One region of the Kitasatospora sp. NPDC032121 genome, then DNA from elsewhere that is predicted to be linked to it. Evidence: riboswitches for the same ligand, from Rfam matches in the RefSeq annotation. Region 1 holds a riboswitch; each other region holds the start of a gene.

Region 1 (5,300 bases):
TCACCGATGTCTCCCCCGTCGCCGTCCGCGACCGGGTCCGTGCCCGCCTGACCCTGGCCGGCCGACTGCACCTGGCCCACCTCGCCGACGACGGCCTCAGCGTCCACCTGCGGGTGGACGTCGCCCACGCCGTCCTCGCCACCCCGTACGGCACCGGCGCGGTCACCGCCGCGGACCTCGCCGTCGCCGTCCCCGACCCGATGGCCCGGCACGAGGCCGCGATGCTCACCCACCTCGCCGACGACCACGCCGAGGCGCTCGAGGTCCTCACCCGGCTGCTCGACCCGGCCGTACTGGTCCACGGCCCGGAGATCCGCCCGCTCGCCCTGGACCGCCACGGCCTGGTGCTGCGCCTGGACCACCCGTACGGCCACCGCGACGTCCGCTTGGTCTTCCCCGAACCCGCCCGGGACACCGAGGAGTTCGGCCACCGGATGCACGAGCTGCTGGCCGCCGCCCAGTACGGCTCGCCGGTCCACCGGCACTGACCCCCCGTCCTGTCACCGCTCGACCGCGTCCTCCAGCACCACCCGCCCGATCCGCACGTACAGTTCCGGCCGCCACCGGCGCACCGCGAGCGCCAGCGCCACCCCGCCCGCGAACACCCCGATCACCAGGTACGGGATCAGCCGGAACAGCAGCGTGTGCGCCGCCGCCCCGGCCGCGGCGTCCTTGTTGAGCACCAGCAGCACCACCACCCCGGCCATCGCCACCCCGCCCACCAGCGGCGCGACCAGCGTCCGGAACCAGTGGGCGGTCTCCGGGTGCCGCCCCCGCACGTGGAAGTACCCGACCACGGCGAAGGAGCAGAGCGTCTGCACGACCAGGATCGCCATCGTCCCGAGCAGCGCCAGCAGCGTGTACAGGTGCGCGTACGGGTCCATCCGGGCCGCCAGGAAGCCCGCCACCAGCCCCACCGCGATCACCGACTGCACCACCGAGGCGACGTGCGGCGAGCCGTGCCGCGGATGGGTGCGGCCGAGCCCCCGGTACAGCAGCCCCTCCCGCCCGATCGCGTACAGGTAGCGGGCCGCGCACTGGTGGAAGGCCATCGCGCAGGCGAACGAGCCGGTGACGACCAGCCATTGGAACACCTTCACCGCCCAGGCCCCCAGGTGCGCGCCGAGCGGGTCGAAGAACAGGCTGTTGCCGTCCTTGCCCGGCACCGCGCCGTTCGCCACCGCGATCGCCCGCTCGACCCCGTTGCCGGACACGATCATCCAGGACACGAAGACGTAGAGCAGCCCGACCCCGATCACCGACACCAGCGTCGCCCGCGGCACCACCCGCTTCGGGTCGCGGGACTCCTCGCCGTACATCGCGGTGGACTCGAACCCCACCCAAGACCAGAACGCGAAGAACAGGCCGAGCCCCGCCGCGGCCGCCGAACTACCCACCCCCCTCAGCGCGTTCAGCGGGTTCACGGCCGCGAGCACGATCCCGTCCGGGCCGCCGCCGGAGAACAGCACGGCGAACGAGACGGCACTCAGCACCCCGATCTCCAGCACCAGCGCGACCCCGAGCACCTTGGCCGTCAGGTGCAGGTCGAACCAGGCCATCACCCCGATCACCGCCGCCCCGGACAGCGCGTACCAGCCCCAGCCCAGCTCCACCCCCAGCTGCGAACGGACCAGCCCGCGCAGCGAGTACGCGAAGAAGCCGAGGGCCGAGGCCTCGGTGACGACGTACGCGAGCACCGCCAGCAGCCCCGAGGCCATCCCGACCACCCGGCCCAGCCCGTGCGAGACGTAGCCGTAGAACGCGCCGGCCGCGGTGATGTGCCGGGCCATCGCGACGTAGCCGACCGAGAACACCGTCAGCACCACCGTCGCCACGACGTACGCGGCGGGCGCTCCGACGCCGTTGCCCTGCCCGACGATGATCGGCAGGTTGCCGGTCATCGCGGTGATCGGGGCGGCGGTGGCGAGCGCCATGAACACCACGCCGACCAGGCCGACCGAATCGGCCTTCAGCCGGTCGACCCCGTCCTCCCCGGGCCGCTCCCGGCCGGCCGTCCTCCCCGCCACGCCCCCACTGCGGACCGCCATCCGCCCTCCTCGCCTCCGGACCCGCCCGCCCGGCCGGACCGACCGGGCGCTGACCGTCCGCCAGCATGACGTGCCGCGGCCACCCGGCGATGCCCCCGAACCCCTCCGTCACACCGGAGTTGACGCCGCGTTCGACCCGTCCGAACGAATCCGGGAACAGCCGGGCGGCACGGAAACGGAAGTGGCCGGCCCGGCCGCACGAGGAGTCCTCGTACGGCCGGGCCGGCCTGGGCGTGTCCCGCGCCCATGTCCGCCGTGCGGCGATCACCCGGTCGAGCGGTCACCCGACATGACCATCCCGGAGGATCGTTTCGCCCCGCAGCGACGGTGGTTCCGGAAACCCTCGGAGCTCAGCCGTGGGTCAGAGCGCGACGCCGTGCGCGCGCAGGTAGGCGACCGGGTTGATGTCCGAGCCGTACTCCGAGCCGTTGCGGATCTCGAAGTGCAGGTGCGGGCCGGTCACGTTGCCGGTGGCACCGGAGAGGCCGATCTGCTGGCCGACGGTGACGGCCTGACCGATCCTCACACCGATCGAGGAGAGGTGCGCGTACTCGGCGTAGTGGCCGTCGGCGAGCTTGATCTCGACCTGGTTGCCGTAGGCGCCGCCGTTGCCGGCCTTGACCACGACACCGTTGGCGATGGCGCGCAGCGGGGTGCCGGTGGAGGCGACGAAGTCCTGGCCGGTGTGGTGGCCGGAGGCCCACATCGAGCCGGCCACGCCGTAGGCGGTGCCGAGCCTCGGGTTGGCCAGCGGGGCGACGAAGCCGGAGGTGGCGGCGGCGACCGGAGTGGCGGTCACGGCCTGGGCCGGGGTGGCGACCTGCAGCTGGGTCTGCAGCTGCGTGGACGGCTTGACGGCCTCGGTCCGCACCTGGACCTGGTCCTGCGCCTTGGCGGCCTGGGTCGCGGGAGCGGCCGACTCGGCCGGGGCGGCGGGCTTCGCCGGAGCGGAGTCGGCCGCCGGCGCGACGGCGTGGCCCGGCAGCGCGAGCTGCTGGCCCGCGAAGATCAGGTTCGGGTTGGCACCGACGACCGAGCGGTTCTGCTCGTACAGCGCGTGCCAGCCGCCCTCGACGTTCTTGACCTCGGCGATCTTGGACAGGGTGTCACCGCTGACGACGCGGTAGCTCTCCTGCGCGGCCTGGGCGGCCGGAGCGGTGGCCGGAGCAGCGGCCGGAGCGGCCGACTCGGCGCGGGCGGAGGCGGCGGCCTGCGCGACCGGGGCGGCCGGAGCGGTGTGGGCCTGGGCGCTCATCGCGGTGACGAGCGGAAGGGCGAAGGAGACGCCGGTGACGGCGGTGGCGATGCCGATGCGGGCGGCGCGGGGCAGGGCGATACGACGAGCCTGAGCAGGCATGGAAGTTTCCTCTCCGACGCCTGCGAGGTGAGCTGTCGGGTTCGGGCTGGAGTTGCCCGGCCGCATGCGCGGCTTCACCCCTAGCCGGTCCTGGACGCCCGCGCCCTGAGGCGCGAACTCCGGTCCGGCGACTTACCTGTGGGTCCCCCGCTCCTGCCGTACAGAGTTCGTTTCGAACCACCGGGCAGCGGCAGGACTCGGCGTTCCACCCGGCGGATCCGTCCGGACTGGCCGGGCGGTCGCTGAACTAAAACCCATCCGTTCGGGTGAAGCAATGTCGATCTTTGAAAGCGCAACCATTCCCCCTCCCGCGGTGACCCTCCGCAGGCCGGAGCCCACGTTCCGTACACAATCCATTCACCCCCCGCCACTGATCCACGACCCTGCGCCGAGATCCGCGACGCTGCGCAGCCGCCCACTCACACCCCGCCCACCGTCAACACACCCACCGGTGACCCTTGTCACGTGCGCCCCGGCAGCGCAGGATTCGCCCGTGGCCACCTCAGAGGCCGGCACCCTGCGCCTGAGCACCGCGCAGGGCCGCTGGGTACTACTGGCGACGGTGCTCGGCTCCAGCATGGCGATGCTCGACGGCACCGTGGTGAACGTCGCCCTGCCCCGGATCGGCGCCGACCTCGGCGCCTCCCTCGCGTCCCTGCAGTGGACCCTGAACGCCTATCTGCTCACCCTGGCTGGCCTGATCCTGCTCGGCGGCGCACTGGGCGACCGGTACGGACGGCGCAAGGTCTTCCTGATCGGCGTGGTCTGGTTCGCCATCGCCTCCGCCGCCTGCGCCGCCGCACCGAACATCCACGTGCTGATCGCCGCCCGCGCCGTCCAGGGCATCGGCGGGGCACTGCTCACCCCCGGCTCGCTCGCCATGCTCCAGGCGGTCTTCCACCCTGACGACCGCTCGGCGGCGGTCGGCCTCTGGTCCGGCCTGGGCGGGGTGTCGGCGGCGGTCGGCCCTTTCCTCGGCGGCTGGCTGGTGGACGGCCCCGGCTGGCGCTGGATCTTCCTGCTGAACCTGCCGCTCGCCGCCGCCGTGATCGCCGTCGCCACCCGGTCGGTGCCGGAGAGCCGGGACAAGGACGCCTCCGGCCGCTTCGACGTGCTCGGCGCCGTGCTCGCCGCCCTCGCCCTCGGCGCGATCACCTACGCGCTGACCGCGGCCGGCGAGGGCCTGTCCCCCGCCGTCTGGGTCAGCGGGGTGATCGGGGTGGTGCTCGGCGTCGCCTTCGTGGCCGTCGAGCGCCGCGCGCCCGAACCGATGCTGCCGCTCGGCCTCTTCTCCTCCCGGCTGTTCACCGCGGTGAACCTGGTCACCCTGTGCGTGTACGCGGCGTTCAGCGGTGTCTTCTTCCTGCTGGTGGTGCAGCTCCAGATCGTGTCCGGGTTCTCGCCGCTGCTCTCGGGCTTCGCCCTGGTGCCGATCACCGTGCTGATGCTGCTGCTGTCCGCCCGTGCCGGACGCCTCGGCAAGCGGATCGGCCCGCGCATCCCGCTCACCGTCGGCCCGATGCTGTGCGCCGCCGGGGTGCTGCTGATGCTGCGCATCGGCCCGGACTCCTCGTACTGGGTGGACGTGCTGCCCGCCGTCACGGTGATGGGCTGCGGCATGACGCTGCTGGTCGCACCGCTGACGGCGACCGTGCTGGCCGCCGTCGAGGTCCGCCACGCGGGCATCGCCAGCGGGGTCAACAACGCCGCCGCCCGCGCGGCCGGCCTGCTCGCGGTGGCCGCCCTGCCGGCGCTGGCCGGGCTGAGCGGCGACGCCTACCGGGTACCCTCCTCGGTCGACGCCGCCTTCCACACCGCCATGCTGATCTGCGCGGGCCTGCTGGTCGCCGGCGGGCTGATCGCCTCCGCGACCGTACGGGGCAACGTGCTCGCCC
Region 2 (5,300 bases), on a different contig from region 1:
CCGGCCCGCCGGAGGCGGCGAGCACCACGTTGCGGTACGCCGCCTCGGCCACCGGCAGCCCGGCCCACGGCGGTGCCGACCCGGCCCGCTCCGCCAGTGCGGCGGCCACCTCGCCGTGCCGGTCCGCCGAGCGCGCCGCGGGCGGCGCCGCCGGGGCGGCCGGGGGCAGCGACAGCTGGGCCAGCCCGCCGGCCGCGAGCAGTAGCGCGCCCCGCCGGGACAGCGCGCGGCGGGGGCGGGGTATCCCGGCGGGGTCTTCGGGGTCGGCGGAGCCGGGCGTCGGGGCGTTCAGAGCCGGACCACCCCGGAGACCGGCATGGCGGTGACGCTCTCGTAGCGGACCTTGGCGCCCGGGCGGGGGGCGTGCACGATCACGCCGCCGCCGGCGTACATGCCGACGTGGTGCATGTCCCGGTAGAAGATCACCAGGTCTCCCGGTCGCGCTTCGGACAGGCTGATCCGCTGCCCGGCGTACGCCTGGGCCTGCGAGGTGCGCGGCAGGGTCACTCCGGCCTGCCGCCAGCTGTAGTACATCAGACCCGAGCAGTCGAAGGCGTGCGGTCCGGTGGCCCCGTAGACGTACGGGGAGCCGATCATCCGCACCGCGGCGGCCAGCGCGGCCGCCCCGCGCTCGGAGGCGGGCGGGGCGGTGCCGAGGTCCAGCCGGTCGGTGCCCCGGGTGGCGCGCTGCTCGGCGTCCCGGGCGTCCTGGGCCGTCATCCGGGCCCGCTCGGCGGCACCCAGGCCGTTCAGCAGCTTCTGCGCCCCGGCGAGCCGCTGCTGGATCTGCTGCTTGGTGTCGGCGAGCGTGCGGCGGGTCTGGTCCAGCTCGGCGAGCTTGCCGGCCGCCTCGGTGCGGCGCTGGTCGAGCCGGCGCTGCCGGGTGACCAGCTCGTGCAGGGTCTCCTGCTGGCGCGCGGCGGCCTGGCCCAGGGTGCGGGCGCGGACCAGGTAGCCCTCCGGGTCGGACGAGAGGAACAGCTGGGCGGTCTGGGCCATCCCGCCGCCGCGGTACTCGGCCCCGGCCACCGTGGCCAGGTCGCCGCGCAGTTCGTTGAGCTGGTCCTGGGCAATGGCGATCTCGCCCTGGAGGATCGTGGTCTCGCCCTGGAGCCGCCGCTGGGCCTCCTGCGCCGCGTTCGCCTTCTCGGAGGCCTGCTCGGCCTCGTCGTACAGCTGCTCGACCTGTGTCCTGACGTCCTGACGATCGCCCGGGTCCGGGCTGTCCGGCGCGGCCTGGGCACGGCCTCCGGCGGCCACGCCCAGCGCGGTGGCGGCGGCCGCGGTCAGCACCAGCGCCCGGGTGAGCAGTTGGGAACGGCGGTGCACGGGCATGGCGGCAGCGGCTCCAATCCTGCGGCGCGGCCCCGCCGCCGCACCGGGACGGGCGGCCGTCGAGCGGGAGTCCGGTGGCAGACGTTAGCGAGTCCGGGCAAGCGAGTCCAAACCCTTCCCAACCCGAATATTCGACCCCTAATCGGACATCAGCTCGACCCGCCGGAAAAGCCGCAGGCCCGGCCTTCCCTGGGGAAGGCCGGGCCCGGAGGCGTCCGAGCGGGGATCAGACCCGCACGATGGAGGACAGCGGCATGTTGCCGACCGCCTCGTATCGCACCGACGCACCCGGCTTGGGAGCGTGCAGCACCTGGCCGTTGCCGGCGTAGATGCCGACGTGGTGGGCGTCGCTGTAGAAGATCAGCAGGTCGCCGGGCTGGGCCTGGGAGATGTCCGAGCCGATCCGGGTGCCGGCCCCGGCCTGCGCCTGCGAGGTGCGCGGCAGCGACACCCCGGCCTGGTTGAACGCCCAGACCATCAGGCCGGAGCAGTCGAAGGAGCCCGGGCCGGTGGCGCCCCAGACGTACGGGCTGCCGACCTTGGACGCGGCGTACGAGAGGGCGGCGGCACCGCGCGAGCTGCCCGCGGCCACCTTCACCGGAGCGGCGGTCGAGCCGGTCGCCAGGTTGCCGCGGCTGTTGTCGCGCGAGGCGCGGTCGGCCTGCTGCTGCTGCGCCTGGGCGGCGTCGGCCTTGGCCTTGGCGTCGGCCGCGGCCTTCTCCTCGGCCTGGCGCAGCGCCTGGCGGTCCTGCTCGGTCAGGGTGTTGAGCAGGTCCTGGGCCGCCTTCAGCTTGCCCTGGACCTCGTCCTTGGAGGCCTTCAGCTGCTGGGTGGTCGACTCCAGCTCGGCGAGCTTGCCCTGGGCCTCGTTGCGGTCCTGGTCGAGCTTGCGCTGCTGCTCCTGGAGCTCCTTCAGCTGACCCTTCTGGGTGCTGCCGGCCTGGTTCAGCGTGCCGGCCTGGCTGAGGAAGTTGTCCGGGCTGGAGGAGAACATCAGCTGGACGGTCGGGGATATGCCCCCGTTGCGGTACTGCTCGCCGGCGATCTCGGCGAGGCCGCCCTGGAGCTCGGTGACCTGGGCCTGCTGACGGGCCACCTGGTCCTGCAGGCCGGAGACCTGCTTCTCCAGTTCCTGCTGCTTGGCCTGGGCGGCGTTGTAGTTCTCGGTCGCGACCTCGGCCTGCTCGTTGAGCTGGTCGACCTGCCCCTTGACCTGCTCCTTGGTCGGCTGCGGGTCCGCGTGGGCACCCTGCGCGGAGAGGACGACGGCCGCCGCGGCGACACCCGTCAGGATCGAGACGCGGGCGCGACCGGCGGGCTTGGGACGACGATGGGACGCCACGAAGGCGGACTCCTTCTTCCTACGTCCGCCTACCGGGTGAGCTGACGGGTTCGGGCCGGAAGCATGCCCTACGACGCCTCACGGCCGTTCCACCGGCCGACCTGGCGCCGATTCACCCCGGAGGAACGTGGTTCCCCGGCTCCGCTCCGCAGCGCCCCGAACACCGGGCTCCCCTGTCGGGCAGTCGCTTCGACCTGCCCCGCTGCCTCGCGAACTCGGCGGTAACCACCGCCGCCACCCTGGCTGGGCGATCGACAGTGCGGTGGTTCGGAGCATGACCCTAGTAACTGAACCGTGATCGGTTCAAATCCTTGTCAGAAAAAAGACAGAAGATTACCCAAGTTCTTTTGTGAAAATGACCGATGGTGACCACTGGTACACACAAGGCTGATCGGTTCTCAGCATGTGGTCACAAAAGGGCGGGAAAGCCGAACGCCACCCCCACGGGGAGGGTGGCGCTTTTCACAGGCCCTCGAGGAGCCCCGCGGGCGTGTCGGGCCGTCAGACCCGGCGGATGGTGTTGATCGGCATCGCGTCGGCCTTCATCACCTTCACCACGTCACCGGTGTGCGGCGCGTGGACCACCATGCCGTTGCCGATGTACATCCCGACGTGGTGCATGTCGGAGCCGTAGATCACCAGGTCGCCGGGCTGGGCCTGGTCCAGCGAGGGCACCCGGGTGCCGTAGTGGCCCTGCTCCTGCGAGGTGCGCGGCAGCGAGACGCCCGCCTGCCCGTACGACCAGACCATCAGGCCCGAGCAGTCGAAGGTGGTCGAGCCGGTGGCGCCCCACACGTACGGCGAGCCCTGCTTGCTCATCGCCTTGGCCATCGCCACGGCCGCGTAGCCGCTGGCCGGCGGCAGGCTGCCGAGGTCGACCCGCTCGCTGCCGCGCGAGGCGCGGTCGTCCTGCGCCTGCTGGGCCTTCAGCGCGGCGCGGTCGGCGGCGCTGAGCGAGTTCAGCAGGTCCTGGGCGGCCTTCAGCTTGGTGTTGACGTCCGCCTTGGCCTGGTTGAGGTCCTTGGTGGTGGTGTCCAGCGAGGCGAGCACGGCGGCCGCCTCGGCCTTCTCCTGGTCCAGCCGGCGCTGCTGCTCCAGCAGCCCCTTGAGCGCCTCGGCCTGGCTGGTGCTCGCCTGCTGGACTGTCGAGGCCTTCTCCAGGTAACCGGACGGGTCGGAGGAGAGCATCAGCTGGACGGACGGGTCGATGCCGCCGGAGCGGTACTGATCCCCCGCCACCTCGGCCAGGCCGCCCTGGAGCTGGGTCATCTGCTCCTGGCTGCGGGCCACCTGGTCCTGCAGCTGGTCGGCCTGCTTGCGCAGCTGGTCGGCCCGCTCCTTGGCGCCGTTGTACTTCTCCGCCGCCTGCTCCTGCTCCTCCTGGAGCTGGTCGATCTGCGCCTTGACGTCCGCCTTGTTCGGCTGCGGCGCAGCGTGCGCGGCCACCTGGGCGGAGAGGGCGACCGCGGTCGCAGCGGCAGCGGTGAGCACGGAGATCCGCGCGCGGCTCGGCTGCTTGGGACGGCGGTGGGAGGCCAAGGGACCGGCTCCTTCTTCCAGCGGACTCACCTGATGGGATGAGATTCCCGAAAATAGGTTTGACGCCAGACCCTAGTGAAGATCTATCCGTTTTGCCACTCCCCCGATGGCATGAACTCGGCCACCCCACACTGACTCCACAGCCCCCTCACAAGGCCCCGGAACCGCCCCTGACCAGGAATCACACGGAATCGGCCGACGTCAGGGCCGGGCCAGCCGGTTCAACAGCAGCACCGACGCCACGGGGCGCGCGCCCGCCTTCCGCACGCCCTCCGCGACCTCCCGGTCGGTGGACACCACCACCACCGGACGACCCTGCGGCTCGGCCCGCACCAGACGGCGGATCAGCTCGTCGGCCGTTTCCCCGGTCCGGCTGAACCGCACCCGGACCCCGCGCGGTGGCGCCATGATCACCGGGACGTCCAGGTCCTGCCCGTCGAACACGCAGGTGACCTCCGCCTGGGTGCGCTGGGCCAGCATCGCCAGCCCGCCCAGCAGCCGGATCCGCTGCTGCTCCAGCGGCAGTGCCGGATAGCCGGTCTTGGTCACGTTGTAGCCGTCCACCACCAGGTGCACCTGGGGGATCGCCAGCAGCTGGTCCAGCAGCGCCGGATCGTCCTCGGCCAGCCCGCGCCGGGCCACGTCGTGCGGCGAGGCCGCCCCCGGCACCACCGCCTCCACCAGGTCCGCCGGGCGGATCTGGGAGACCGGCAGCGCCAGCTCCCGCTGCAGACCCTGGGCCGACTGCAGCACGGTGTCCAGCAGCAGCCGCAGCCGCATGTCCTCGACGCTGCGCCCCTCACGGGCCGACCGACGGCCCTGCTCGGCCGCGGTCTCCAGTTCGGAGAGCCGGTGCCGGAGCCTGCGCGCCTCGGTCTCGGCAGCGCCGCGCTCGGCCGCGGCCTGCGCCTTCAGGGCCTCCAGCTCACCGCTCACCCGGCGGGTCTCGGCCTGCGCCCGGCGGGTGTCGCTCTCCAGCGACCGCACCTTCTTGCGCAGCGACTCGGCCTCCTTGCGGACACCGTCGGACTCGGCCCGCTGCCGGTCCAGGTCCGCCCGGGCGGCGGCCCGCACCTCGGCCAGC
Region 3 (5,300 bases), on a different contig from region 1:
CCTGCTCCTCCCTGTGGGCGACACCGCACCGGCGCCCACGCGTACTGCGGAGGATCGTAGGCACGTCCTGACCCTCCGCAACAGGGATTACCCCTCAGGTGACCAGGCTCACGCCCGCCCCGCGGCCAAGAGTCGGCCAAGAGCTGTCCACGGACCGTCCACGACCCGTCCACGGAGGGTCAACGGCCCGGCCACGGCCTGTCCATGAGCCGGCCGTGGAGCCGGCCGTGACCCGGTCATGACCCCGCCGCGGAGCGCCGCCCGACGGGCGCGGCCCGCCGGAGGGCGGGTGCGCCGGTCGCACCGGATACGGTCGGTCCATGCCAGCTCAGCCCGACCCCGCCCGGCCCGCCGCCGCGTCCTCCGATGCCCCCGCCCCGCAGCTGTTCACCTGGGAGTTCGCCTCCGACCCGTACCCCGCCTACGCCTGGCTGCGCGAGCACTCCCCGGTGCACCGCACCACCCTGCCGAGCGGGGTGGAGGCCTGGCTGGTGACCAGGTACGCCGACGCCCGGCAGGCGCTCGCGGACAGCCGGCTGTCGAAGAACCCGGCGCACCACAGCGAGCAGGCGCACCGCACCGGCCGGGTGGGCATCCCGGGGGAGCGGCAGGCGGACCTGATGACCCACCTGCTGAACATCGACCCGCCGGACCACACCCGGCTGCGCCGCCTGGTGTCGAAGGCGTTCACGCCGCGCCGGGTGGCCGAGTTCGAGCCGCGGGTGCAGCAGCTCACCGACCGGCTGATCGACGGCTTCGCGCAGCGCGGCTCGGCGGACCTGATCCACGAGTTCGCCTTCCCGCTCCCCATCTACGCGATCTGCGACATGCTGGGGGTGCCGGCCGAGGACCAGGACGACTTCCGCGACTGGGCCGGGATGATGCTGCGACACACGAAGCCGGGGCAGGGCGGCGGCCAACGCGGCGGCGTGGGGCGGGCGGTGAAGCGGATGCGGGCGTACCTGCTGGAGCTGATCCACCGCAAGCGCGCGGACCTCGGGGACGACCTGATCTCCGGTCTGATCCGGGCCAGTGACCACGGTGAGCACCTGACGGAGAACGAGGCCGCGGCGATGGCCTTCATCCTCCTGTTCGCGGGTTTCGAGACGACCGTGAACCTGATCGGCAACGGCACGTACGCGCTGCTGCGTAACCCGGAGCAGCGCCGGCTGCTGCAGGAGTCGGTGGCGCGCGGGGAGAGCGCGCTGCTGGAGACCGGGATCGAGGAACTCCTGCGCTACGACGGGCCGGTGGAGCTGGCGACCTGGCGGTTCGCGACCCGTCCGCTGACCATCGGCGGGGTGGACATCCCGGTCGGCGACCCGGTGCTGGTGGTGCTGGCCGCGGCGGACCGCGACCCGGCCCGGTTCGCCGCCGAGAACACCCTGGACCTGGCCCGTACGGACAATCCCCACCTGGGCTTCGGGCACGGCATCCACTACTGCATCGGCGCTCCGCTCGCCCGGTTGGAGGGGCGTGCGGCGCTGGCCTCGCTGCTTTCCCGGCTGCCCGATCTGCGGCTCGCGGAAAGCCCGGACGCCCTGCGCTGGCGCGGTGGCCTGATCATGCGTGGGCTGCGCGAACTACCGGTGGAATTCAGCCCGGAGGGCCGCTCTCCGCACACCCCTCCGCACACCCCTTCGCAGGTCTCTTGAACCCCTCCGACCTGCTGAGATCACGCTGACGGGGCGTCGCAGATCGCCCGCCGGCGGAGGTGTGAACACCCATCAATCCGGACATAACACCGCCGTTGGTAGGCGATCGGACACGGGCCGTAATTGTCGTGTGATATCGACGATATGAGCTTGTGATTGTCCTGATGATCTGTCTACTCTCCCTGGAGTTCGCAGCTGCGGACCTCGTGCGCGGAACGCCGAATCCTGCCCGCCGCGCCCGGGAAACCGACCAGACCCTGGGCAGGGGCGGGGGAACCAGGTTTGTTGCCGTCTCCCACGGCTTGGGGTGAAGCCGCCCGAGCGGAATCGTTTCCGCGTACGGCGGCCGGGCCACCTCCCGGTCCGAACCCGACAGCTCACCTCGCAGGCGTGCGGAGAGGGACCTCTTCATGCTGTTCGTTGGAACTGGCCGTCACCGTCGTCGCACCCAGGCCGAGAAGGCCATCGCCGTCGCCGGTGTGGCCGGCGTCGGACTCGCGATGCCGCTCCTCACCGCCACCGGCGCCTCCGCGGCCCCGGCCTCCACCTGGGACGCCGTCGCCCAGTGCGAGAGCGGCGGCAACTGGAGCATCAACACCGGCAACGGCTTCTACGGCGGCCTCCAGTTCACCTCCAGCACCTGGAAGGCGTACGGCGGCACCGCCTACGCGTCGCAGGCCAACCAGGCCAGCAAGGCCCAGCAGATCTCGGTCGCCGAGAAGGTGCTGGCCTCGCAGGGGCCGGGCGCCTGGCCGGTCTGCTCCCAGAAGGCGGGTCTGACCAAGGGCGGCGCCGCGGCCGTGGTCGACACCTCCTCGGACGCCAAGCCGCAGTCCGCCCCCAAGCAGCAGGCCCCGAAGCCCGCCGCCAAGCCGGCCGAGAAGCCGGCCGCGCAGCAGCCCGCCGCCCAGAAGCCGGTCCAGAAGCCCGCTGCCCAGAAGCCCGCCGCGCAGCCGGTCCAGCAGGCCGTCCCGCAGCAGCAGGCGCAGCCGCAGACCCCGGGCTTCTCCGGCAAGGCCGGCTGGGACGCCGACGCCAAGGTGTTCTGGTACCAGAACAACGGCGCCTGGTACTGGACCAGCCACCAGAGCGTCTACCAGCAGTACGCCGGCCAGGCCGCCGCCCAGCCGCAGTACGCTCCGCTCGCCGCCCAGCAGGCCCCGCAGGCCGCCGGCCACGACTACACCGTCCGCGCGGGGGACACCCTGTCGACCATCGCCGCCGCCCAGGGCGTGTCCGGCGGCTGGCACGCGCTGTACGAGCAGAACCACGCCACCGTCGGCGGCGACCCGAACCTGATCATGCCCGGCCAGGTGCTGCACCTCGGCTGAGCCGTCGCACCGGCCGTCACCCGACGCCGTCGTGACCCGACGCCGTCGTCACCCCGGCCGTCACCCCCGTCGTGGCCCGACGCCGGTGCCGCTCCGCCCGCCGTCCGAAGGGGACCGGTTCCTACCGGTCCCCTTCGTCCGCATTCGCCCGCTCCGGTGGGACAAGCTGGGACAAGCAGGTGAACTACCGGTGGGTAGTGGGGCCACACGCTGAGACGGGACCGAGGTGGACGTGGCCCCGGGAGCCCGGGCGGTTAGGCTCTGGTCGTAACGACTCCGCAATCGTCCTGCTGACAGCACCCACCGTCAGACCGGACCCTGCTTCCGCAAGGAGATGCCTCGTGCCGTCCATCGATGTCGTCGTAGCCCGTGAGATCCTCGACTCCCGCGGCAACCCCACGGTCGAGGTCGAGGTCGGCCTCGACGACGGCAGCACGGGTCGTGCCGCTGTCCCGTCGGGTGCCTCCACCGGTGCCTTCGAGGCGCTGGAGCTGCGCGACGGCGACAAGAACCGCTACTTCGGCAAGGGCGTCGAGAAGGCCGTCCTGGCCGTCATCGAGCAGATCGGCCCGGAGCTGGTCGGCTACGACGCCACCGAGCAGCGCCTGATCGACCAGGCCATGCTGGACCTGGACGCCACCCCGGACAAGTCCTCGCTCGGCGCCAACGCCATCCTGGGCGTCTCGCTGGCCGTCGCGCACGCCGCCTCCGAGGCCAGCGACCTGCCGCTGTTCCGCTACCTGGGCGGCCCGAACGCGCACGTCCTGCCGGTCCCGATGATGAACATCCTCAATGGTGGGTCGCACGCCGACTCCAACGTCGACATCCAGGAGTTCATGATCGCCCCGATCGGCGCGGAGTCCTTCTCCGAGGCCGTCCGCTGGGGCGTCGAGGTCTACCACACGCTCAAGGGCGTGCTGAAGGAGCGCGGCCTGTCCACCGGTCTGGGCGACGAGGGCGGCTTCGCCCCGAACCTGGACTCCAACCGCGAGGCCCTGGACCTCATCGTCGAGGCCATCCAGAAGGCCGGCTACGTGCCCGGCCGTGACGTCGCGCTGGCCCTGGACGTCGCCTCCTCCGAGTTCTACGAGGACGGCGCCTACCACTTCGAGGGCAAGGAGCTCACCGCCGCCGAGCTCATCGAGTACTACGCCGAGCTGGTCGCCGCCTACCCGCTGGTCTCCATCGAGGACCCGCTGGACGAGTCGGACTGGGACGGCTGGAAGGCCATGACCGAGAAGCTGGGCGACAAGGTCCAGCTGGTCGGCGACGACCTGTTCGTCACCAACCCGGCCCGCCTGGCCCGCGGCATCGAGACCGGCACCGCCAACGCGCTGCTGGTGAAGGTGAACCAGATCGGCTCGCTGACCGAGACCCTGGACGCCGTCGAGCTGGCCCAGCGCAACGGCTACCGCTGCATGATGTCGCACCGCTCCGGCGAGACCGAGGACGTCACCATCGCCGACCTGGCCGTCGCCACCAACTGCGGCCAGATCAAGACCGGTGCCCCGGCCCGCTCCGAGCGCGTCGCCAAGTACAACCAGCTGCTGCGCATCGAGGAGATCCTCGACGACGCCGCCGAGTACGCCGGCCGCGGCGCCTTCCCGCGCTTCCGCTCCGCCGAGTGACCAGCGGATCAGTACGGCGAGTCCGGGGCTGAGCGCTCCGGGCACGGGGGCCGAGTGCTCCCGGTAGCGCACGCCTGACCGGTGCCCCGCCGTTCACCCCGTAGGGTGGACGGCGGGGCACCGTCGCGACCAGGAGGGGATACGGGAGATGGCTGGCTGGAGGATCCCGGGCTTGGCGGCCCGGCCCCGGTTCACGAGCCGGGCGACCGTCCTCGTCCTGGTGCTCTGCTCCCTGGTGGCGATCCTCGCCTACCCGACGCGGCAGTTCATCTCCCAGCGCGCCGAGATCTCCGCCCAGCGGGCGAAGGCCGACCACGCGCGCCAGCAGGTCGAGCAGCTGCGCCGGGAGCGGGCCCGCTGGCAGGACCCGGAGTACGTCAAGGCGCAGGCCCGCGCCCGGCTGCACTACGCGGTGCCGGGGGAGACCCCGTACATCGCGGTGGACCCGGCCGGCCAGGGCTCCGCCCAGCCCTCCTCGTCCGCGGCCGGTGCGGCCTCCGCCCGGAACGCGGCCCCCGGAAGCGCCACCGGCCAGGCGATGGCCGCCAAACCCTGGTACGCCAGCATCTGGGACTCGGTGGACGCCGCCGACACCGCCGCGGCGGTCCCCGCCACCCCCCTTCCCCTCCCACCGTCCCCCGTTGGAGACACCTCCCCCCATGACCACTGAGAACCACCCCACCGTC
Region 4 (5,300 bases), on a different contig from region 1:
CGGGCCGCCCGGCGCGGTGGGACGGCGGGAATGCCGGCGGCGGCCACCCGGACGTCCGGACACGCGGCGGCCCCGGCCGCATCCGGAAGCGTCCAGGGTGCGGGCGGGGCCTGGCGGGTGTGGGCGGGGAGCCGGGCGGGGCCTGGGCGGGGCCTGGGTGGTCAGCGGCCGAGCAGGCCCTGGGCGGCGGCCCGGTTGACGTTGGTCAGGCCACGGACCAGCTGGGTGGTGAGGTAGACCAGCACCAGCCCGATGACCGCGAGCCCGGCGATCTGCCACGGCGCCTGGACCTCGTACACGTGCCGGATGCCCTCGTCGTCGGTGAAGTCGAACAGCCGGTACCCGTTCCAGGGGGTGTAGGTCGGGAAGACCCAGTGGTACAGCGGGTAGAGCGTCAGGGCCCAGCCGAGCACCAGGAACACCAGCGTCACCGAGAAGCTGAACACCGCCCAGGGGAACATCACCACCTGGTACAGCACGGCCTTCCAGCCGGCCCCGTCCGCCAGCCGCGCGGTGACGGCGCCCCAGCCGCCCGGGCGGACCTGGCGCACCGGCTCCGGGCCGGGGACGTCCAGGGCCAGCATGCCGCGCACCCGGGCCCGTTCCAGCCGGCCGAAGCCGCGGGCGAGGCCGGTCAGCGCGCCCAGGACGGGCAGGCCGATGACGGTGGCGAAGGTGCCGAGGCCGAGGCACAGCAGGGTGATCGAGGAGGCGAACCCGGCGATCGCCAACGGCAGGCCGCTGAGCGCGAAGCCGACCTCGCGGTAGTAGTAGGCCGAGAACGGCGCCCGCCACAGGGCCGGCCGCCGCTCGGTCCGGCGGGCCCGGACGGGGCGCGGGTCGTCACCGTAACCGCCCGGGACGTCCCAACCCGTGTCCTCCATGCTGCGGCTGCTGCTCATGCTCCCGGCCCCCGGCCCCTCGTACTGTCGGTCGTTCGTCCCGCTGACGGGGTCCAGTCTGGTGGACGCGCCGGCCGGCTGGGATCCGGAGGCCTGGCGGATGCGGGGTGGGGTTAACCCCCCTCCGCCCGGACGGCCGGGCCGCGCCACTCGTCGGCGAGCAGCGAGTAGAGGTAGGAGTCGGACCAGACGCCGTCCTCGAACACGTCGTGCCGCAGCCGCCCCTCCAGTCGGAAGCCCAGCCCGGTGAGCACCTTGACGGAGGCCGTGTTGGCCACGGCGACCCGGGCGGCCAGCCGGTGCAGGCCCAGCGGGCCGAAGGCGAGGTCGCAGAGCAGGCCGACGGTCTCGCCCGCGTAGCCGAGGCCCCAGCACCCGCGGGCCAGCACGCACCCGAGCCAGGCGGCGCGGTGCCCTTCGAGGGTGAGCGAGGCCTGCCCGATCGGCGTCGCGTCGTCCGGCTCCCCGGCGTCGGCGAGCCTGGTGACGGCGAGCCGGTAGGTGTCCCGTTCCTCGGCCATCGCCTCCTCCAGGTAGAGCTCGACCTGGTCGGCGCAGTCCTCCCGGTCGCTCGGCCCGAAGGGCAGGTACCGGGTGACCTCCGGGTCGCCGAACAGCGCGTGCAGCGCGTCCACGTCGCCCTCGGTGTGGTGGTACTCGCGGACGGCCAGTCGCGGGCCGGTGAGTCGTACGGGGACCATGGCTGCCGACCCTATCCCCGCCCGGCGGCTACCGTTCGGACTATGAACGACGAAGACCTGCGGCTCGCCCCGCGCACCAAGGCCGCCGACCTGCTCGCCTGGGCGGCCGAGCAGGGCCGCGCGCCGGTGGCCGAGGAGCCGCTGCGCGCGGTGCTGGCGCTGCTGGAGCTGGGCGAGGGCAGGATGCACGACGGCTGGCCCGAACTGACCTCCGACGCGGTGGAGCACCTGCTCCACGAGCGGCTCCACCTGTACGTCCAACCCGCGCCCGAGGAGGACCCGCTCGCCTACGGCGACGCCGTCCGGCTGCTGATCGACCACCAGCGGGCGGCCCGCCGGCTGAACGCCAAGCGACAGGAGCGGCTGCACGAGGAGGCCGAGTGGCAGGGGGAGGTCGCGGCCGGGCTGCTGCGCCGCGCCGACCTGGTGACCTGGCCCCGGTTGTACGCGCTGCTGCTGCACGCGCACGGGGCGGACGTCACGGATCCGGAGGCGGTGCGGGAGTGGCTGGCCGGCTTCGGGGAGTTCGCCGAGGAGGAGCGGCTGGCGGCGTTCGAGGCGCTGGCGTCGGCCGGCTGGCTGGACGAGCCGGACGAGCGGGGCTGGGGCCCGGGCCGGGTGCTCTCGGTGGGCATGGCCACGGACGGCGCGCGTCGGCTGCTGGAGCAGGGCCTGATGCGGCGCAGCTACCGCAACCTGGCGCGGCTGACCGCGCTGGGCCGGCCGATGCCGGACGAGTTGGCCGGGGACTTCGGGAGGTTCGAGGAGGCGGCGGTGGACGCGGCGCTCGACCTGTTCGGCGCCTGGACGGTGCCGGGGCTGCCGCGGCTGCTGGTGACGGAGTTCCCGGAGCTGGCGCCGGAGCCGGGCCCGGAGGAGATCGACGCGTACCTGGCGCAGCTGCCCGTCGAGGAGTGAGACGCGGCGCGGGAGGCCCCGGTCCAGGGGCCTCCCGCGGGTGCGTCGGTGCGCGTGCGTCAGGGGTTGAGGCCGCGCTGCTGGAGCCAGGGCTCCGGGTCGACCGGGGCGCCGCCGCCGGGGCGGACCTCCATGTGCAGGTGGGGGCCGGTGACGTTGCCGGTCGCGCCGACCTTGCCGATCTGCTGGCCGGTGGCGACGTTGCCGGAGCCCTTGGTGATCGAGGAGAGGTGGCAGTACCAGATCTCGGTGCCGTCGGGCAGGGTCTCGACGATCCGGTAGCCGTACGAGCCGGCCCAGCCGGCCGAGGTGATGGTGCCCTGGCCGAGCGCGTGGACGGGGGTGCCGGTGTCGGCGGCGAAGTCCAGGCCGGTGTGCAGGTTGGCCCAGTAGCGGGCGCTCTGGCCGTAGTGGGCGGAGAGCCGGTAGTCGTTCACCGGGAGGGTGAGGGCGGCGGCCTTGGCCCGCTCGGCCTCCTCGGCGGCGCGCTTGGCCTCGGCCTCCTTGGCGGCGGCCTTGGCCTCCGCCTCCTGGGCGGCCTGCAGCCGGGCGGTCTCCTCGGCGGCGGTGCGCTGGCTGTCGGCCTGGTGCTGGATGCGGGCGGCGAGCGCGAGGCCGGGGTCGGCGGAGAGGGCGACCGGGGTCTCGTCCGGGACCTCGACGGCGGGGGCGGCGGCCGGGGTCGCCGAGGCGAAGCCGGTGGCGCCCAGCGTGGCGGCGACGGCGGTGACGCCGAGCAGCGGGGAGGCCCCGCGGGTCTGACGCGGCATCCGGTGGCGGTTGGTGTCGGCCTCCGCGGCGAACGCCTCCGGGCCGAAGGCCTCGGGGCCGTCCGGGCCGGGGTGGTCGAGGAGCTGGGTACCGGCTGCGGGGCCGGCCGGGTGTGCCGGGGTGTGCGTCGACGCCACGGAGGCGCGCTCCTTTCCTTCCTTCGCGCCTACCGGGTTAGCTGACGGGTTCGGAGCAGGAAGGTCTCCTACGGCCGGGCCGGGGCCCCGCCGATTCACCCCAAGGAACGTGGTTCCCCGGCTCCCTGACCTGCCCGGGGGCGGGTCGGCGGGATTAGGCGACGGCGCACGGTGCCGTCTGGGTACGGCGTTGACAACCGCGCTGCGTTATCAAACGTTAATCCTAGGAAGCTCTGATTCCAAGCCATCCGTTTCGGGCCGCCCGATCACAGGTGAACGGACGTCAACGAACGACCCCTCATGCACGGCCCCATCTGAGTACCCCTACTCATGTGCGGCCCGGCCGGGCGGCCGCATCCTGACGCCATGAGCGCACCGATGCAGACCCGCACCACGGCCGCGTACCACATCCAGGCCGTCCTCTCCTTCGCCCTGTCGGGCATCGCCCTCGCCGCCGGGATCGCCTACCTGCCGGTCGGCGGGTGGACCCGGGCCTTCCTCGGGATCGGCCTCCTCTACACCGTCACCTCCGCGTTCACGCTGGCGAAAGTGGTCCGGGACCGGCAGGAGTCCAACGAGATGGTCACCCGGGTGGACCAGGCCCGGCTGGAGAAGCTGCTCAGCGAGCACGACCCGTTCAAGGTGGAAGGGGTCTGACCGCACCCGTCCGACCGCGCCCCCTTCCCCCGGCCCGCCGGCCGCTTGACGGCTAAGGCTATTAGCCTTAGCTTTATGGCTATCGGCAGTACCGCCGATGCCCCGCACCCGCGGCCCGAGGAGGACCCCGTGAACGGCACCATCACTCCGAGCACCCAGTACCTGACCGTTCCCGGTGGCCGGATCGCCTTCGACGACACCCGGCAGGGCGACGGCACTCCCGTCGTCCTGCTCCCGGGCATGCTCGACAGCCGGGCCGCGTACCGGCACCTGCGCCCGCTGCTGGTCGCCGCCGGCCACCGGGTCGTCACCATGGACCTGCGGGGCTTCGGCGAATCCTCGATCAGCTGGGACGACTACAGCCCGGCCGCCATCGCCGACGACGTCCTCGCCCTGCTCGACCACCTCGGCATCGAGCGCGCCGTCCTCGCCGGCAACTCGTACACCGGGGCGACGGTCGTGAAGGCCGCCGGGGACGCGCCCGAGCGGGTCGCCGGGATCGTCCTGATCGACGCCTTCGTCGAGAGCCCGCCGCCGGGCGCCCTGATGCGCGGCGTCATGGCCCTGATGGGCCCCGCCCTCGTCCACTGGCCGGCCTCCTGGGGCTTCTACCTGCGCCGGATGGCCTTCCCCGGCGCCAAGCCCGCCGACTTCGACGCGTACGTGGACGGGCTGGTCGCCGCGCTGCGCACGCCGGGGCGGAAGACCGCCACCCGCGGGTACGTCCACGGCGACTCGGCGCCGGTCGGCTGGACGGCCGCCGTGCGGTGCCCGGCGCTGGTGGTCATGGGCGACAAGGACCCCGACTTCCCGAAGCCGGAACTCGTCGCCGACCGGCAGGCCGCCGCGCTCGGCGCGCGGAAGGCGATGATCGAGGGGTCCGGGCACTACCCGATGGCCGACAACCCGGCGGCCACCGCGGACGCCCTGCTGCCGTTCCTCGCCGAACTCGGCTGAGCGCCGCCGCCGGCCCCCGCCCGACCCTGACCCTGCCCGCCCCTGCCCGCCCCGCCGACGTCACCGGCACCCGCCCGACAGCGCCCGACGTCACCCGACTTCGACCCGTACGGAGAGCCCGAGCCCATGCCCCGCGTAGGACTGACCCCCGACCAGGTCGTCGACCACGCCCTCGCCCTCATCGACGAGCAGGGCGCCGAGGCCCTCACCCTGGCCTCCGTCGCCGCCCGGGCCGGGGTCGCCACCCCCTCGCTGTA

What was found. A riboswitch is a leader RNA that binds a small molecule or an ion and turns the genes downstream of it on or off. The one in region 1 is predicted to bind cyclic di-AMP.
Region 2: linked by a shared signal. The riboswitch ahead of ACZ5OX_RS03440 (NlpC/P60 family protein) and the one ahead of ACZ5OX_RS37405 (M23 family metallopeptidase) in region 1 are both predicted to bind cyclic di-AMP.
Region 3: linked by a shared signal. The riboswitch ahead of ACZ5OX_RS16055 (LysM peptidoglycan-binding domain-containing protein) and the one ahead of ACZ5OX_RS37405 (M23 family metallopeptidase) in region 1 are both predicted to bind cyclic di-AMP.
Region 4: linked by a shared signal. The riboswitch ahead of ACZ5OX_RS05890 (M23 family metallopeptidase) and the one ahead of ACZ5OX_RS37405 (M23 family metallopeptidase) in region 1 are both predicted to bind cyclic di-AMP.

The regions. Positions count from the first base shown of each region.
Region 1 is NZ_JBVILX010000029.1:37,075-42,374, reverse strand. It holds gene ACZ5OX_RS37415 (DUF2470 domain-containing protein) at 1-488, shown strand, start outside; gene ACZ5OX_RS37410 (APC family permease) at 501-2,048, opposite strand; gene ACZ5OX_RS37405 (M23 family metallopeptidase) at 2,410-3,405, opposite strand; cyclic di-AMP (ydaO/yuaA leader) riboswitch at 3,408-3,545, opposite strand; gene ACZ5OX_RS37400 (MFS transporter) at 3,899-5,300, shown strand, end outside.
Region 2 is NZ_JBVILX010000001.1:751,342-756,641, forward strand. It holds gene ACZ5OX_RS03430 (hypothetical protein) at 1-109, opposite strand, end outside; gene ACZ5OX_RS03435 (C40 family peptidase) at 289-1,335, opposite strand; gene ACZ5OX_RS03440 (NlpC/P60 family protein) at 1,562-2,677, opposite strand; cyclic di-AMP (ydaO/yuaA leader) riboswitch at 2,688-2,841, opposite strand; gene ACZ5OX_RS03445 (C40 family peptidase) at 3,179-4,216, opposite strand; gene ACZ5OX_RS03450 (NYN domain-containing protein) at 4,418-5,300, opposite strand, start outside.
Region 3 is NZ_JBVILX010000004.1:470,495-475,794, reverse strand. It holds gene ACZ5OX_RS16060 (cytochrome P450 family protein) at 321-1,655, shown strand; cyclic di-AMP (ydaO/yuaA leader) riboswitch at 1,894-2,060, shown strand; gene ACZ5OX_RS16055 (LysM peptidoglycan-binding domain-containing protein) at 2,066-2,986, shown strand; gene eno (phosphopyruvate hydratase) at 3,328-4,614, shown strand; gene ACZ5OX_RS16045 (FtsB family cell division protein) at 4,763-5,284, shown strand; partial or broken gene ACZ5OX_RS16040 (DUF501 domain-containing protein) at 5,256-5,300, shown strand, end outside.
Region 4 is NZ_JBVILX010000002.1:21,258-26,557, forward strand. It holds gene ACZ5OX_RS05875 (sensor domain-containing protein) at 162-902, opposite strand; gene ACZ5OX_RS05880 (GNAT family N-acetyltransferase) at 1,016-1,603, opposite strand; gene ACZ5OX_RS05885 (hypothetical protein) at 1,646-2,521, shown strand; gene ACZ5OX_RS05890 (M23 family metallopeptidase) at 2,581-3,429, opposite strand; cyclic di-AMP (ydaO/yuaA leader) riboswitch at 3,442-3,600, opposite strand; gene ACZ5OX_RS05895 (YiaA/YiaB family inner membrane protein) at 3,796-4,086, shown strand; gene ACZ5OX_RS05900 (alpha/beta fold hydrolase) at 4,162-5,043, shown strand; gene ACZ5OX_RS05905 (TetR/AcrR family transcriptional regulator) at 5,170-5,300, shown strand, end outside.